Regions from separate parts of the Vallicoccus soli genome, predicted to be linked through region 2. Evidence: riboswitches for the same ligand, from Rfam matches in the RefSeq annotation. Region 2 holds a riboswitch; the other holds the start of a gene.
What was found. A riboswitch is a leader RNA that binds a small molecule or an ion and turns the genes downstream of it on or off. The one in region 2 is predicted to bind glycine.
Positions count from the first base shown of each region.

Region 1: it holds a riboswitch for glycine, as region 2 does, so the genes downstream of both, gcvP (aminomethyl-transferring glycine dehydrogenase) here and D5H78_RS08550 (amidohydrolase) in region 2, are expected to answer to the same signal.

Region 1 is NZ_QZEZ01000010.1:40,553-47,823, reverse strand. Features, by position in the region: gene D5H78_RS17160 (isoprenylcysteine carboxyl methyltransferase family protein) at 1-428, opposite strand, end outside; gene D5H78_RS17155 (type III polyketide synthase) at 474-1,544, opposite strand; gene D5H78_RS20360 (DUF5999 family protein) at 1,711-1,908, shown strand; gene gcvP (aminomethyl-transferring glycine dehydrogenase) at 1,931-4,828, opposite strand; glycine riboswitch at 4,925-5,019, opposite strand; gene D5H78_RS17140 (MerR family transcriptional regulator) at 5,083-5,610, opposite strand; gene D5H78_RS17135 (bifunctional nuclease family protein) at 5,940-6,416, opposite strand; gene ftsR (transcriptional regulator FtsR) at 6,474-7,187, opposite strand; gene D5H78_RS20355 (FHA domain-containing protein) at 7,231-7,271, opposite strand, start outside.
Region 2 is NZ_QZEZ01000003.1:76,500-83,770, forward strand. Features, by position in the region: gene D5H78_RS08535 (sulfurtransferase) at 1-169, shown strand, start outside; gene D5H78_RS08540 (SufE family protein) at 166-603, shown strand; gene D5H78_RS08545 (Rv2578c family radical SAM protein) at 650-1,795, shown strand; glycine riboswitch at 1,915-2,029, shown strand; gene D5H78_RS08550 (amidohydrolase) at 2,204-3,964, shown strand; gene D5H78_RS08555 (lytic transglycosylase domain-containing protein) at 4,044-4,568, opposite strand; gene D5H78_RS08560 (hypothetical protein) at 4,994-6,055, opposite strand; gene D5H78_RS08565 (GNAT family N-acetyltransferase) at 6,034-6,861, opposite strand; gene D5H78_RS08570 (zinc-dependent alcohol dehydrogenase) at 7,031-7,271, shown strand, end outside.

The DNA of each region.
Region 1 (7,271 bases), on a different contig from region 2:
TGCACCAGCGGCAGCGCGACGCCCTCGACGACGACGGCGACGTAGTTGGGGTGGTTCACCAGCCGGTACGGCCCGCCGGTGACGAGCGGCATCCCCGGCACGACGACGACGCGGGTGTTCCAGCGGTGCCCGAGGGTGCGGATCGACCACCAGCGCAGGCCCTGCGCCAGCAGCGCGAGGGCGAGCATCGGCCAGCCCAGCCAGGCCAGGAACGGCCGGTCGAGCACCAGCACCTCGACGAGGCAGCCCACGAGCAGGCCGGTGTGCAGGACGACCATGGAGGGGTAGTGGCCGAAGCCGGTCTCGACCCCGCCCCGCGCGAGCGACCAGCGGATGTTCCGGGCGGACAGGACGAGCTCGGCCAGCCGCTCGACCGCGTAGAGGCCGACGAGGAGGCAGTACGCGGCGACGCTCGACACGCGCCCCATCCCACCACGGGCGCGCCCCGCCCGCTCACCGCTCGGACCGCCCGCTCACCACTCGAGCAGCACGAGCTCCGCGCAGAAGCCGGGGCCCATGGCCAGCAGCACGGCCGGGGCGCCCGGGGTGCCGCGACCCTCGGCGATGGTCCGGTCGAGGACGTGCAGCACCGAGGACGAGCTGAGGTTGCCGGTGTCGGCCAGGCACTCCCAGGTCACGTCGAGCGCGCCGTCGGGCAGCTCCAGGGCGCGCTGCACGGCCTGCAGCACCTTGGGCCCGCCGGGGTGCGCGAGCCACGTCGCGACGTCGACGGTCTTGAGGTCGTGGTCCTCGAGGAACCCCCGGACGTCCTCGCCCAGGTGGGCCTCGACGACGTCGGCGACCGACGCGGCGAGGACGATGCGGAAGCCGCTGCCCCCGACGTCCCAGCCCATGACGCGCTCGGTGTCCGGGTAGAAGCGGCTGCGCGAGGCCAGGACCCGCGGCGCCGCGTCGAGCCCCATCCGCCGGGCGCGCTCCTCGCCCACCATGACCACGGCCGCGGCGCCGTCGCCGAAGAGGCCGCTGGCCACGAGGTTGGCCATGGAGGTGTCGTCGGCCTGGAAGGTCAGCGAGCACAGCTCGACCGACAGCAGCACCGCGACGTCGTCGGGGTGCCCCACGAGGTGGTCGTGCAGCCGGGCGATCCCGGCAGCCCCGGCCACGCAGCCGAGCCCGAAGACCGGCAGGCGCTTGACGTCGGGGCGCAGCCCCAGCCGCGGGACGAGCCGCGCGTCGAGGCTCGGCGCGCCGATGCCGGTGACCGAGGTGGCCAGCAGCAGGTCGACGTCCTCCCCGGCGAGGCCCGCGCGGTCCAGCGCCTCGCGGACCGCCCGCTCGCCCAGGCTCGTGCCCACGTCGAGGAACCGGTCGTTGGCGCCGCCGAAGCCGCCGAGCCGCGCGTACTCCTCCAGCGGCACGGCGAGCGAGCGCTGCCGGACGCCGGCCGCGGCGTGCAGCCGCTCCATGACGGGGCGGCGGTCGGTCTGGTCGCCCAGCACGACGTCGCCGATGGTCGCCGTGATCGTCGCCTGGTCGTACGCGTGCTCGGGGACCACCCCGGCCGCGGCGGCGATCCTCGTCATCCGGCCGTCCTCATGCGCGGACGCTACCCCGGGCCCCCGGGGGCGGGCACCCGGGACCTCCGGCCCGGGCAGGACAGGACCTCCGCCCGCTCAAGCGGCGCGGCGCGGGGGCCGACGTGGAGGGGGAGGCCACCGCACCGCCCGCGCACCCACAGGAGTCGCCACCATGTGCTCGCACCAGCCGACCTGCCCCGCCGCCGACGCCGTCGACCACGAGGCCGCGGCCATCGTCAGCGCCCACCCCGAGCAGGGCTGGAACCTGCTCTGCAACGGCGTCGTGGTCTTCGAGGACACCGGCGAGATCCTGCCGACCGGCCAGGTCGTCGCCCCGCACCGCGCGCGCCCGCTCGTCGCGGCCGCCTGACCCCGGCCCCCTCCCGGCCGGCTCAGTCGGCGAGCTCCTCGACCGGCGGGCAGGAGCAGACGAGGTTGCGGTCGCCGTACGCCCCGTCGATCCGGCGCACCGGCGGCCAGTACTTGGCCGCCGTCGTGCCCGCCGGGTAGGCCGCGAGGGCGCGGTCGTAGCCGTGCTCCCACGGCCCGGCCAGGTGCGCCGCGGTGTGCGGGGCCTGGCGCAGGGGGTTGTCGGTGGCGTCCCACTCCCCCGCGCCGACCTTCTCGATCTCGGCGCGGATCGCGACCATGGCGTCGCAGAACCGGTCGAGCTCGGCGAGGTCCTCGCTCTCCGTCGGCTCGATCATGAGCGTCCCGGCGACCGGGAACGACATGGTCGGGGCGTGGAAGCCGTAGTCGACGAGCCGCTTGGCGACGTCGTCGACCGTGACGCCCGTGCGCTTGGTGATCGCGCGCAGGTCGACGATGCACTCGTGGGCGACGAGCCCGTCGCGGCCCGTGTAGAGCACCGGGTAGTGCTCCGCGAGCCGAGCGGCGACGTAGTTGGCGCCGAGCACCGCCACCTGCGTGGCCTCGCGCAGCCCGTCGCCGCCCATGAGGCGCACGTACGCCCAGGAGATCGGCAGGATGCCGGCGGAGCCGTACGGGGCGGCCGAGACGGGCCCGACGCCGGTCCCCGGCGCGGGCGGCGTCGACGCGGCGGCCTGCGGGTCGAGGGGGTGGCCGGGCAGGTACGGCGCGAGGTGCGCGCGCACGGCCACCGGCCCCACGCCCGGCCCGCCGCCGCCGTGCGGGATGCAGAAGGTCTTGTGCAGGTTGAGGTGCGACACGTCGGCGCCGAAGCGGCCCGGGCGGGCCAGGCCGACGAGCGCGTTGAGGTTGGCGCCGTCGACGTACACCTGCCCGCCGGCGTCGTGCACCAGCGCGCAGACCCCGCGGATCGACTCCTCGTAGACCCCGTGGGTCGAGGGGTACGTGACCATGAGCGCGGCGAGGTCCTCGCGGTGCGCGTCGACCTTCGCGCGCAGGTCGTCGAGGTCGACGTTCCCGGCGTCGTCGCAGGCGACGACGACGACCCTGAGCCCGGCCATGACGGCCGACGCGGCGTTGGTGCCGTGCGCCGAGGACGGGATGAGGCACACCCGCCGCTCGCCCTGGCCGTTGGCCCGGTGGTACGCCCGGATGGCCAGCAGCCCGGCGAACTCGCCCTGCGACCCCGCGTTGGGCTGCAGGGACACCGCGTCGTACCCGGTGACCTCGGCGAGCCAGCGCTCGAGCTGCGCGATGAGCTCGCGGTAGCCCTCGGTCTGGTCGTCCGGCGCGAACGGGTGGACCTGCGCGAACTCGGGCCAGGTGATCGCGGCCATCTCGGTGGTCGCGTTGAGCTTCATCGTGCAGGAGCCGAGCGGGATCATGCCGCGGTCGAGGGCGTAGTCCTTGCGCGCCAGGTCGCTGATGTAGCGCAGCATCGCGGTCTCCGAGCGGTGCGCGGAGAAGACCGGGTGGGTGAGGTACGCCGAGGTGCGCAGCAGCGCCTCCGGCAGCGCGTCGGGCGCCTGCTCGTCGAGCGCGTCGACGTCCCCGGGCACGCCGAACGCCGCCCACACCCGCCCGAGCACCTCGGGGGTCGTCGTCTCGTCGCAGGCGGCGCCGACGACGTCCTCGTCGACGAGGCGCAGGTTGACCCCGCGCGCCGCGGCGGCCTCGACGACCTCGCGGGCCCGGCCGGGCACCCGCGCCTGCACCGTGTCGAAGAAGGCGCCGTGCACGACCTCGACCCCGCCGGCGCGCAGCCCGGCGGCGAGCACCGCGGCGAGGCGGTGCGTGCGCGCGGCGATGGTCCGGATCCCCTCCGGGCCGTGCCACACGGCGTACATCGAGGCCATGACGGCCAGCAGCACCTGCGCGGTGCAGATGTTGCTCGTGGCCTTCTCGCGGCGGATGTGCTGCTCGCGGGTCTGCAGGGCCAGCCGGTACGCCGTCGCCCCGTCCGCGTCCTTGCTCACGCCGACGAGCCGCCCGGGGAGCGAGCGGGCCAGGCCCTCGCGCACCGCGAGGTAGCCGGCGTGCGGGCCGCCGAAGCCCAGCGGCACCCCGAAGCGCTGGCTCGAGCCCACCGCGACGTCGGCGCCGGCCTCGCCCGGCGGGCGCAGCAGCGCGAGGGCCAGCAGGTCGGCGGCCACGGCGACGAGCGCGCCGCGCGCGTGCGCCTGCTCGACGAGCGGCGCGTGGTCGCGGACCGCGCCGGAGGCCCCCGGGTACTGCACGAGCACGCCGAAGACGTCGCCCTCGGGCAGGCCCGGCCCGTCCGGGCCGAGGTCGGCGACGACCACCGGGATGCCCAGCGGCTCGGCCCGGGTGCGCACGACCGCGAGGGTCTGGGGCAGCGCGTCGGCGTCGACGACGAGCGCCGCCCCCGCCGGCGCCTTCGACGCCCGGCGCATGAGGGTCATCGCCTCGGCGGCGGCGGTGGCCTCGTCGAGCAGCGAGGCGCCCGCGACCGCGAGGCCGGTGAGGTCGGTGACGACCGTCTGGAAGCTCAGCAGCGCCTCGAGCCGGCCCTGGGAGATCTCCGGCTGGTACGGCGTGTACGCCGTGTACCAGGCCGGGTCCTCCAGCACGTTGCGCTGCACGACCGCCGGGACGTGCGTGCCGTGGTAGCCCAGGCCGATCATCGGCACGAGCACGCGGTTGCGCGCGGCGAGCGCGCGCAGCTCGGCGACGACCTCCGCCTCGCTCGCGGCCGGCGGCAGGTCCAGCGGCGCGCCGTCGCGGATCGCCTCGGGCATGGCGCCCTTGGTCAGCGCCTCGAGGCTGGGCTGGCCGACGGCGTCGAGCATCCGCTGGCGCTCGTCGGCCGAGGGGCCGACGTGGCGCTCGACGAAGGGGGTGCCGGCGAGGTCGCGCAGCGAGGGGGTCGTACGGGGCACGGGAGGGCTCCTGACGGGCAGGCCTCGGCGGGCGCCGGGCCGCGGGTGCGGGCGCCTCCCCCAGTCACGGCGCTGCGCGCGCCGCCCCTGGTGTGCCTCGTCCGCGCGGTCCGGTGGCCTGAGAGGTTCCGGGAGCGTTGCCCCTTCGGCGCCCGGCGCTGGCTGCGCCGGGACTCTCCCGCGCGGAGTCGTCAGCGGGTACGGGCGCCGAGCCTACCCGCCGCGCGGGGGTGCCGCGAGGCGCCGCGCGGGCCTCAGCCGGCCGAGCGCGCCCGGCGCCGGGCGGAGAGCTCGTCGTCGGCGCCCGGGGCGGCGGGGGCCTCGTCGCCGGCGCGCTCGGCCGGCAGGTGCGCGAGCGAGCCCTCGACCTCGCGCCAGACCCGCCCCACGGCGATGCCGAAGACGCCCTGCCCGCCCTGGACGAGGTCGACGACCTCGTCGGCGGAGGTGCACTCGTAGACGCTGGCCCCGTCGCTCATCAGCGTGATCTGCGCCAGGTCGTCGATCCCGCGGTCGCGCAGGTGCCCGACCGCGGCGCGGATCTGCTGGAGCGACACCCCGGTGTCGAGCAGCCGCTTGACGATCTTGAGCACGAGGATGTCGCGGAAGCTGTAGAGGCGCTGGCTGCCCGAGCCGTGCGCCGTGCGCACCTCGGGCTCGACGAGGCCGGTGCGCGCCCAGTAGTCGAGCTGGCGGTAGGTGATGCCGGCGGCCCGGCACGCGGTCGGGCCGCGGTAGCCGACGTCCTCGCTGAGGTCGGGCAGGTCCTCGTCGAACAGCAGGCCCTGCGCGCCCGCGGCGCGGCGCGCCTGCCAGCGCCCCGCGTCGTCCTGCGCGCCGTCGGCGGCAGCGCCGCCGCGCCCCGCGCCGGGGTCTCCCGTCGTGCCCACCACGACCTCCGTCTCCGCGCCGCACGTCCCACGTCCCGTGGTGCCGCTCCCCCGCTCGGGCGGGGGGGCGCACGGTGGCGTCGACGGGAGGCGTCCCTGGTCGGAGACGCTACGGGCGCCCCCGAGGAGCGTCAACGAGGCGCGCGGCGTGTCGCCGGCCCCTGGTCTCGACCTCAGGTCGAGGGTACGACCCGCCCGCCCCACCCCCGGGCGGCGCCGGCTCAGTGCGGCGAGCCCTCGCCGAAGTCGTCCGGGGAGATCTGGTCGAGGAACTCGCGGAACTTCTCGACCTCGTCCTCCTGCTCGTCGGGGATCGGGATCCCCGCCTCGCCGAGCACCTCGTCCGCGCCGTAGATCGGGCTGCCGGTGCGCAGCGCGAGCGCGATCGCGTCCGACGGGCGCGCGCTGACCTCCACCCCGCCGCTGAGCACGAGCAGGGCGTAGAACACCCCGTCGCGCAGGTCGGTGATGCGCACGGCGGTGAGCTCGCGGCCCACGGCCTCGAGCACGTCGCGCAGCAGGTCGTGGGTGAGCGGGCGCGGCGGCACGACGCCCTGCTGGGCGAACGCGATGGCCGTCGCCTCCGCGGCGCCGATCCAGATCGGGAGGTAGCGGTCGCCCGCGGTCTCCTTGAGCAGCACGATCGGCTGGTTGGACGGCATCTCCACCCGGACACCGACGACGTCGAGCTGGTTCACCCTCCGCACCCTACGCCCGGGCGGCGGCGCCGGTCGGGGGCGGGGCGGCTGCGGCGCTCAGCGCCCCAGGCGGGGGCGCAGCGCGGCCTTGACGAGCACCGCGTGCAGGGTGACCGAGAGCGCCGCGAGCTCGCGCGAGGCCTCCTCGGCCCGGGCGCGCGCCTCGGGGTTGCGCTGGCGCAGCGTGGGGCTGATGACCTGCTCGACGAGCCCCACCTCGCGCTCGGCGGCCGCCTTGAACGGGCGCAGGTGCCGCGGCTCGATGCCGAACCCGCTCATCTGCGCGACGGTCCGCGCGATGACCAGGGCGTCCTCGTCGTAGTGGGTGCTGCCCGGGCGGGGGCCGACGAGGCCGTACGACTCCACCTGGTCCAGCAGGCGCCCGTCGATGCCGGCGGCCTCGACGAGCTCGCTGCGCGACAGGCGCAGCTCGTCGGCGCCGCGGGCGAACGCCTCGGGCCCGGGCAGCCCCTCGCCCTGCGCGACGGCGCGCGGCGCGCGCGGGCCGGGCCCGGCGGAGGGGCCGGCGGGCTCGAGGCCGCGGTCGAGCGCCTCGAGGTGCTCCTTGATGACCCGCAGCGGCAGGTAGTGCTCGCGCTGGGCCGTCAGGACGTAGCGCAGGCGCTGGACGTCCTCGTGGGAGAACTTCCGGTAGCCCGAGGGCGTGCGCTGCGGCTCCACGAGCCCCTCGGACTCGAGGAAGCGGATCTTGGAGATCGTCACGTCCGGGAAGTCCGGGCGCAGCGTCGCGAGCACCTCGCCGATGCTCATGCCGGCCCGGGCCGGGACCGCGGAGCTCACCGCCGACCCCGGCTCAGGCCCGGCCGGCCGCGGCGGGGCCGTCGTGCTGGCTCG
Region 2 (7,271 bases):
CCCCGAGGACGACGTGGTCGTCTACTGCCGCATCGGCGAGCGCTCGTCGCACACCTGGTTCGTGCTGACCCACCTGCTGGGCTGGGACCGCGTGCGCAACTACGACGGCTCGTGGACCGAGTGGGGCAACTCCGTGCGCACCCCGATCGAGCGCGGGAGCGGCGCGTGAGCACGCTGACCCCGGCCCTCGAGGGCGTGGTCGAGGACTTCCGGGCCGTCGGCCCGCAGGACCGGCTGCAGCTGCTGCTCGAGCTCTCCCGCGAGCTGCCCCCGCTGCCCGAGCGCTACGCCGGGGCTCCCGAGCGCATGGAGCGGGTCGACGAGTGCCAGTCGCCGCTGTTCCTCGCCGTCGAGGTCGACGGCGAGGGCGGCGCGCGCGCCGTGCACCTCTACTTCGACGCCCCCGCGGAGGCGCCGACGACCCGCGGCTTCGCGGGCATCCTGCGCGAGGGCCTCGACGGCAGCACCCCCGAGGAGGTGCTGGCCGTCCCCGACGACTTCTACGTCGGCCTGGGGCTCGCCGAGGCGGTGAGCCCGCTGCGGCTGCGCGGGATGGCGGCGATGCTGGCCCGCATCAAGCGGCAGGTGCGCGCCGCGGCCTGACGCTGCGGCTGGACCTCGTTCGAACGGGTGTTCTAGCATCGGTGCCATGCGCTGGGACGCCCTGCAGCTCCACGACCCCGCCGAGGCCGGTGCCGCCGACGGCGGAGCGGGCTCCGGCGCGCCCGGCCCCGCCGCGCCGGAGCCGCTGCCGCTGCTCCCCCGCGGGGCCGTCGCGCGGACCTTCGACACCCCGCAGTTCCGCGGCATGACGTTCTACGAGGTGCAGGCGCGCTCGGTCCTCAACCGGGTGCCCGAGGCCTCCGCGGTGCCGTTCCGCTGGACCGTCAACCCCTACCGGGGCTGCTCGCACGCCTGCGTCTACTGCTTCGCGCGCGGCACGCACGCGTACCTCGAGCTCGGCACCGGCCTCGACTTCGACCGCAAGGTCGTGGTGAAGACCAACGCCGCGGAGGTCCTGCGGCGCGAGCTGGCCCGCCCGCGGTGGGCCCGCGAGCACGTCGCCATGGGCACCAACGTGGACTGCTACCAGCGCGCGGAGGGCCGCTACCGGCTCATGCCGGGGATCCTGCGCGCGCTCACCGACGCCCGCACCCCGTTCTCGGTGCTGACCAAGGGCACGCTGGTGCTGCGCGACCTGCCGCTGCTGCAGGAGGCGGCGCAGGTCGTGCCGGTCGCCACGAACGTCTCGGTGGGCTTCCTCGACGAGGACCTCTGGCGCCTGCTCGAGCCGGGGACGCCCAGCCCGCGCCGCCGCCTCGAGGTGTGCGCCCGCCTCAACGACGCCGGCGTCCCCTGCGGCGTGCTCATGGCCCCCGTCGTGCCGGGACTGAGCGACTCCCCCGCCGAGGTCGAGCGCACGGTGCGCGCGATCGCCGACGCCGGCGCGACCCACGTGACGCCGCTGCTGCTGCACCTGCGCCCCGGTGCCCGCGAGTGGTTCCTCGCCTGGCTCGACGCGCACCACCCCCGGCTGCGCCCCCTCTACGACCGGCTCTACGGCCGCGGGGCGTACGCGCCCCGGGCGTACCAGGACGAGGTCCGCGCCCGCGTGCTCGCCGCGGCCGAGCGGTGCGGGCTGGGTGGGGCAGGGCCCCGGCGCTCCCGGCGCCTCGGCTACGGCGTGGCGGCGCTGCCGGACGACGCTGCCGGTCGCACCGGCGCGGACGCCGGGAGGCCCCCGGCGCCCGCTGCGGCCGCCCCGCCGGCGTACGCGCAGGACGCCCTGCTCTGACCCGGCGCGCCGGACGCGACCGGTCGTGCCCCGTATGTCCGTCGCGCAAGGTCCCTGTTTCGTCCGTGGTGGACCCTTGACGCGGTGTGACGCGCGGTGGTGGGTTCGTCCCAGCCGATCGAGGAGACGCAGGAGAGACCCGGCCCGTCCGGCGGTGGCCACCGCCGGAGGACCGGGCGCCGAAGGAGCAACCTCCCCGGGAAACTCTCAGGCACCCAGGACTGCGTCGCCGAGGCGACTCTGGAGAGAGCGGCACGGGCCGCTCACCGAAGGGCGAAGCCGGCCCGCGCCGGCGAAGGCCTCAGGTGCCAGGACAGAGCGGGGACGGCGGGCGCCCGACGCGCCCTCGGCAGGCACCACCGCGCGCCCGCGCCGCGACCCCTGCCACCCCTCCACCGGAGGTGCCACGTGTGCGAGACCGACCACATCGAGGCGAGGGGCCTGAGCCGGCGCGACCTGCTCGGCCTCCTGGGCGGGGCGGGGGCGGCGCTGGCCGCCGGGCCCGCGCTGCTCGCCGACCCGGCCGCGGCCGCGGCGAGCGACCTGGCGCTGGACCCGCGCAGCGCGCCGTCGTCCAGCGGGGACTACGAGGCGCCGGCGGGCCTGGCCCTGGACTCCAAGGCCAAGGACGCGGCGCTGTCGTTCCTCGACCGGCAGAGCGGGCGCATCCTGGGGCTCAACGACCGCATCTGGGAGTACGCCGAGCCGTCGATGAAGGAGTGGAACTCCGCGCTCGCCGAGGCGACGTACCTGGAGTCGCAGGGCTTCAAGATCACGTGGGGCACGGCCGGGATGCCTACCGCCTTCGTGGCGACCTTCAGCCAGGGCACCGGCTCCCCCGTCATCGGGTTCAGCGGCGAGTACGACGCCCTGCCGGGGGTCTCGCAGGAGAAGGGCAACCCCGAGCACAACCCGCTGGTCTACGACGACGACCCGTACGCCCCCACGTACGGCTACGGCCACGGCTGCGGGCACAACTCGCTCGGCGCGGCGGCGGCCGGTGCCGCCGCCGCGGTGGCGGCCGCGATGCGCCGCCAGCGCCTCGACGGCACCCTGAAGTTCTTCGGCTCGGCCGGCGAGGAGCAGCTCGTCGGCAAGTCGGTGGCGGTCCGGGCGGGGGCGTACGACGGCCTGGACGCGTTCGTCGACTGGCACCCGGGCAGCAGCAACAGCACGAGCTGGGGCTCGAGCAACGCGATGTACAGCACGACGTTCCACTTCCACGGCACCGACGGGCACGGCGGGTCGCCCCTCGGCGCGCGCTCCACCCAGGACGCGGTCGAGGCGATGGCGATGCTCACCGAGTACCTGCGGGAGAGCTCGATGGCGCCGTCCGCGCGCATGCACCACGCGGTGCGGGCGACCGGCGTGCAGCCGAACGTCTACCCGACCCTGTCGAGCATCTGGTTCTACGCCCGCGAGGCCAGCCCCGAGCGCGCCAAGGTCCTCATGGACAAGATCACCCGCTGCGCGGAGGCGGCCGCGCTGGCGACCGGCACCCGCATGGAGACCAAGCTCCAGGGCGCGGTGTGGAACAAGCTCGGCAACAAGCGCGGCACCGAGCTGATGCACGCGAACATGGTGCAGATCGGCGCGCCCTCGTTCTCCGCCGCCGACCAGCGCTTCGGCCGGGCGCTGCAGCGGGCGAACGGGGCACCGGAGGACGGCTTCCCCGAGGAGATCGCCGACCTGCGCCCGCCGTCCCCGGTGTTCACCGGCGGCGGCTCGACCGACGTCGCGGACATCAGCTGGCAGGTGCCCACGATCCAGATGGGCACGGCGCACGAGCCGCCGGGGACCTTCAACCACTCGTGGCACCGCACCGCCTGCGGCGCCGCCAGCCCCGGGCACGTGGCCACCATGGCGGCCGCGCGCTACCTCGCCGGCACCGTCGTCGACCTGCTCACGCAGCCCGCGGTCGTGCGCGAGATGCGCGAGGAGTTCGAGCAGCGCCGGTCCCAGGTCGAGTGGCGCAGCCTGCTGCCCTCGGACTACCGGATCCCGCTGTACCAGCCGCCCGCGTGGTTCCTCGAGCGCACCGGTCAGGCCTGGCCGCCCACCGCGGAGGGGGTCGAGTGGCCGCCGCGCCGGCTGGTGCAGACCGTGCCGCGCGACGACCTCGGCCCGTCGGTGCCGCCGGAGAACCAGCCGGTGCCGCAGCTGGAGTGAGCCCCGCCCCCGCCCCCGCTCCCGCCCGGCCCCGGCGTGCGCGCCGGGGCCGGCCGCGGGGTGACGTGCGGCGGGAGGGTCAGGCCGGCCGGTCGAGCCAGCCGTAGCCGGGCACCCAGCCGGTGACGCGCTCGACGTACGTGCGGGTCTCCTCGAAGTCGGGCACCCCGCCGGCCTCCTGCACCGCGCCGGGCCCGGCGTTGTACGCCGCGATGACCCGCTCGTCGCTGACCGGCAGGTCGAGCTGCTCGCCGATCCAGGTGAGGTACGCCGCCGCCGTCTCCACCGAGTCGGCCGGGTCGAACGGGTCGGCCTCGCCGTCGCCGTCGGCGTCGCGCCCGAAGTCGCCGAACGTCCCCGGGACGATCTGCATGAGGCCCTGCGCGCCGGCCGGGCTCACCGCGTCGGGGTCGAAGCCGGACTCCGCGCGGGCGTGGGCGGCCAGCTGCGCCGCGCTGACCGCGGGGTAGCGCTCGGCGGCGGCGCGGAAGAGGTCGGCGTACGGCGTCGTGCGCGGCGAGGACGGGCGGTAGCGCTGCTCGAGCCCGTCCAGCGCACCGGTGAGGTGCAGCACGACGGTCACCGCGGCGAGGAGCAGGCCCACGCGCAGCGCGACCCGGCCGAGCAGCCGGGCCCCGCGGCGCCCCGGTCCCGACGGTCCCCGCCGCGCGCCGCCGCCGGAGGGGCGCCGGCCCGCCGGCGGCCGGGACGACCCGGCACGGGCAGCCTGCGCCGGACGCGCCGCGGCCCGCTGCTGGGGCCGGGCGGGGGTGCGACCGCGGGAGGGGGTGCCGGAGCGCGGGGCCCCGGGGCGGCGCTCGCCGCGGGCGCGGGGGCCGCCGGCGGTGGGTCGCGTCGTCATCCCCGCCAGTCTCCCACCCGACGGTGCGCTGCACACCCGCCCGCTCGCCCCACCCTCGCCCGCCCGCGCTCGTCGGCGAGGCGCAGCCGCTGGGACCGGGGGCGCGGTCCCCCCGCTCCCCCCTCGGCGGCCGGGCCGCCCGGCTCGAGCCGCCCTACGGGTGCGGCTCAGCCGCAGGTCGGCTTGGGCACCCGGTCGAAGCCGAAGTGCACGTGGTCGCGGTGCAGCTCGTTGGCGAAGAACACCCGGCCCCGGCAGCCCTCCTGCGGGCCGTCCGGGTCCGCGGGCGAGCCGATCTCCGTCGCCCCGAGGTCGCGGCCCTCGGCGAGGAACGCGAGCAGCCGCCGGTCGTCGGGCTCCATCGTCACGACGGGCACGCCGTCGACGGCCCAGATGTCCACGGCGCGCCCGCGCCAGTGGTTGCTGTCGCGCGTCGTGCCGTAGACCTCGCGCGGGTGACCGGAGCGCAGGCACACCACCTGCAGCTCGTGCCGCTCACCCAGGGCGGTGAGGAGCGCGAGCAGCTCGGGCACGGCCAGGCGCGCCACGTCCTGGCGCGCCGGGTCCGGCAGCTGCAGGGAGGGCGCCTCGAGCACCGCCCGGGCCGCCGGCTCGACGCGGGCCAGGTCGACGGCCCCGGCGACCGCCGGCCGGACCTCGCGGACCCGCCACCCGCCCGAGCGCCGCCGGAGCCGCACGTCGGCGATCACCTCGCGCTCGGCGACCTCGCCGTCCTGCACCCACCACTGGCGCACCACCGTGATGACCGACGCGTCGTCGTCGAGGAGGCCGCCGTACGAGGGGTAGACCACCTGCGCGACCGACGGCCCGGAGGGCGGGAGCAGCGACCCCGCGCCGTCGAGCAGCCCCGGGTCGACGCCCGCCGCGTCGAGCCGCGCCCGCGCCGCCGCGGCGCCGCCGCCGCCGGCGGGCACCGCGAGCAGGGCCTGCACCGCGGCGGTCGCGGCGAGCTTGACCTCGGGCCGCTGCTCGTCGCCGACCGGCCGCCACGGCTCCACGGACGGCAGGGCGACGGTCGGCGAGGGCGCCGGGGCGCTCGGCGAGGGGCTCGGGGGCGTGGCCGTGGGGCGGGCCGAGGGGGTGCCCGGCGCGGGCGCGCTCGGCGCCGCGCTGCCGCCGCCCGCGCCGTCCGACGAGCAGCCCGCGACCGCCAGCCCGAGGCCGGCGGCGAGCACCGCCCGCCGGCTCAGGCCGTCGGCTCGAGCCACGTGCCGCCCCCCTCCGCCCCCTGCCGACCGGCCGCGGACCGGTCCCCGGCGCGCTCGCCGGCGGGCCGGTCCAGGTCGAGGTGCGTCCCCGTCCCCGGCGCACCGCCGCGGGTGCTCGCGACGAAGCGGCGGACCAGCTCGCCGTCGCGGTTCGGGTGCTCCTCCAGCGCCTGCCAGCCCAGGGCCGCGTAGAAGTCCGACGCGCCCCCGGCACCGGCCAGCGTCACGAGCTCGGCGCGCGCGGTCCCCGCCGCGGCGGAGCGGGCCAGGAACTCCTCGACGAGGAGCCGCCCGGCACCCGTCCCGCGGGCCGTGGGGTCGACGACGACAGCCGCGACGACCGCCACCGGCGCGGGCTCGCCCGCCGGCCCCGCCGGCGCGCTCGCCGGGGTGGCGGGGCGGGACGCGCCCCCGCCCGACGCCGGGGCCGCGGGCAGCGGGAGCAGGCGGCGGGCGTACCGGACGAGGCGCGTGCGGACGAAGACGGCGAGGACGGCCGGGTGCAGGGCGAGGCCCAGGACGCCGCGCAGGGCGAGCGCGAGCCGCTCGTGCTCGAGCGTCCAGGCCACGTGCCGGCGCTGGTCGACCGCGCCGACGAGGAACCCGACGGGCCGCCCGTCGCGCTCGGCGACGAGGGCGACGCCGTACGGGCTCGTGCGGTGGCCCAGGTGCCAGCGGCGCACGAAGGCGCCGCCGAGGCGCGGGAACAGCCCGTGCGGCAGGAGCCGCACGTGCGTGGCCGCGGTCCAGGGCAGGTCCGCCGGGCGCAGGTCGCGCACGACGGACGGGCTCGGCGCTGGGGGCACGGGGCTCCTGTCGGCGGGGGTCGTCACGTGGCGTCCATCCTCGCACGGCAGGGGGTGGTCCGCCGCTGCGCCGCGGCGGACCGGCGGGGCGCGGCCGGTTCCGCCGCCGCGCCGCGGGTACGCCGGGACGGACGGACACCACGCACGACGGCACAGCGACGGAGGCGGCATGAAGGCGCTCACCTGGCAGGGCAAGCGGGACGTGCGGGTCGAGGAGGTGCCCGACCCCCGCATCCAGGAGCCGACCGACGCGGTCATCCGGGTCACGAGCACGGCGATCTGCGGCTCCGACCTGCACCTGTACGAGGTCCTCGCGCCGTACCTCACGCCCGGGGACGTCCTCGGCCACGAGCCGATGGGCGTCGTGGAGGAGGTGGGGTCCGAGGTCACGCACATCGAGCCGGGCGACC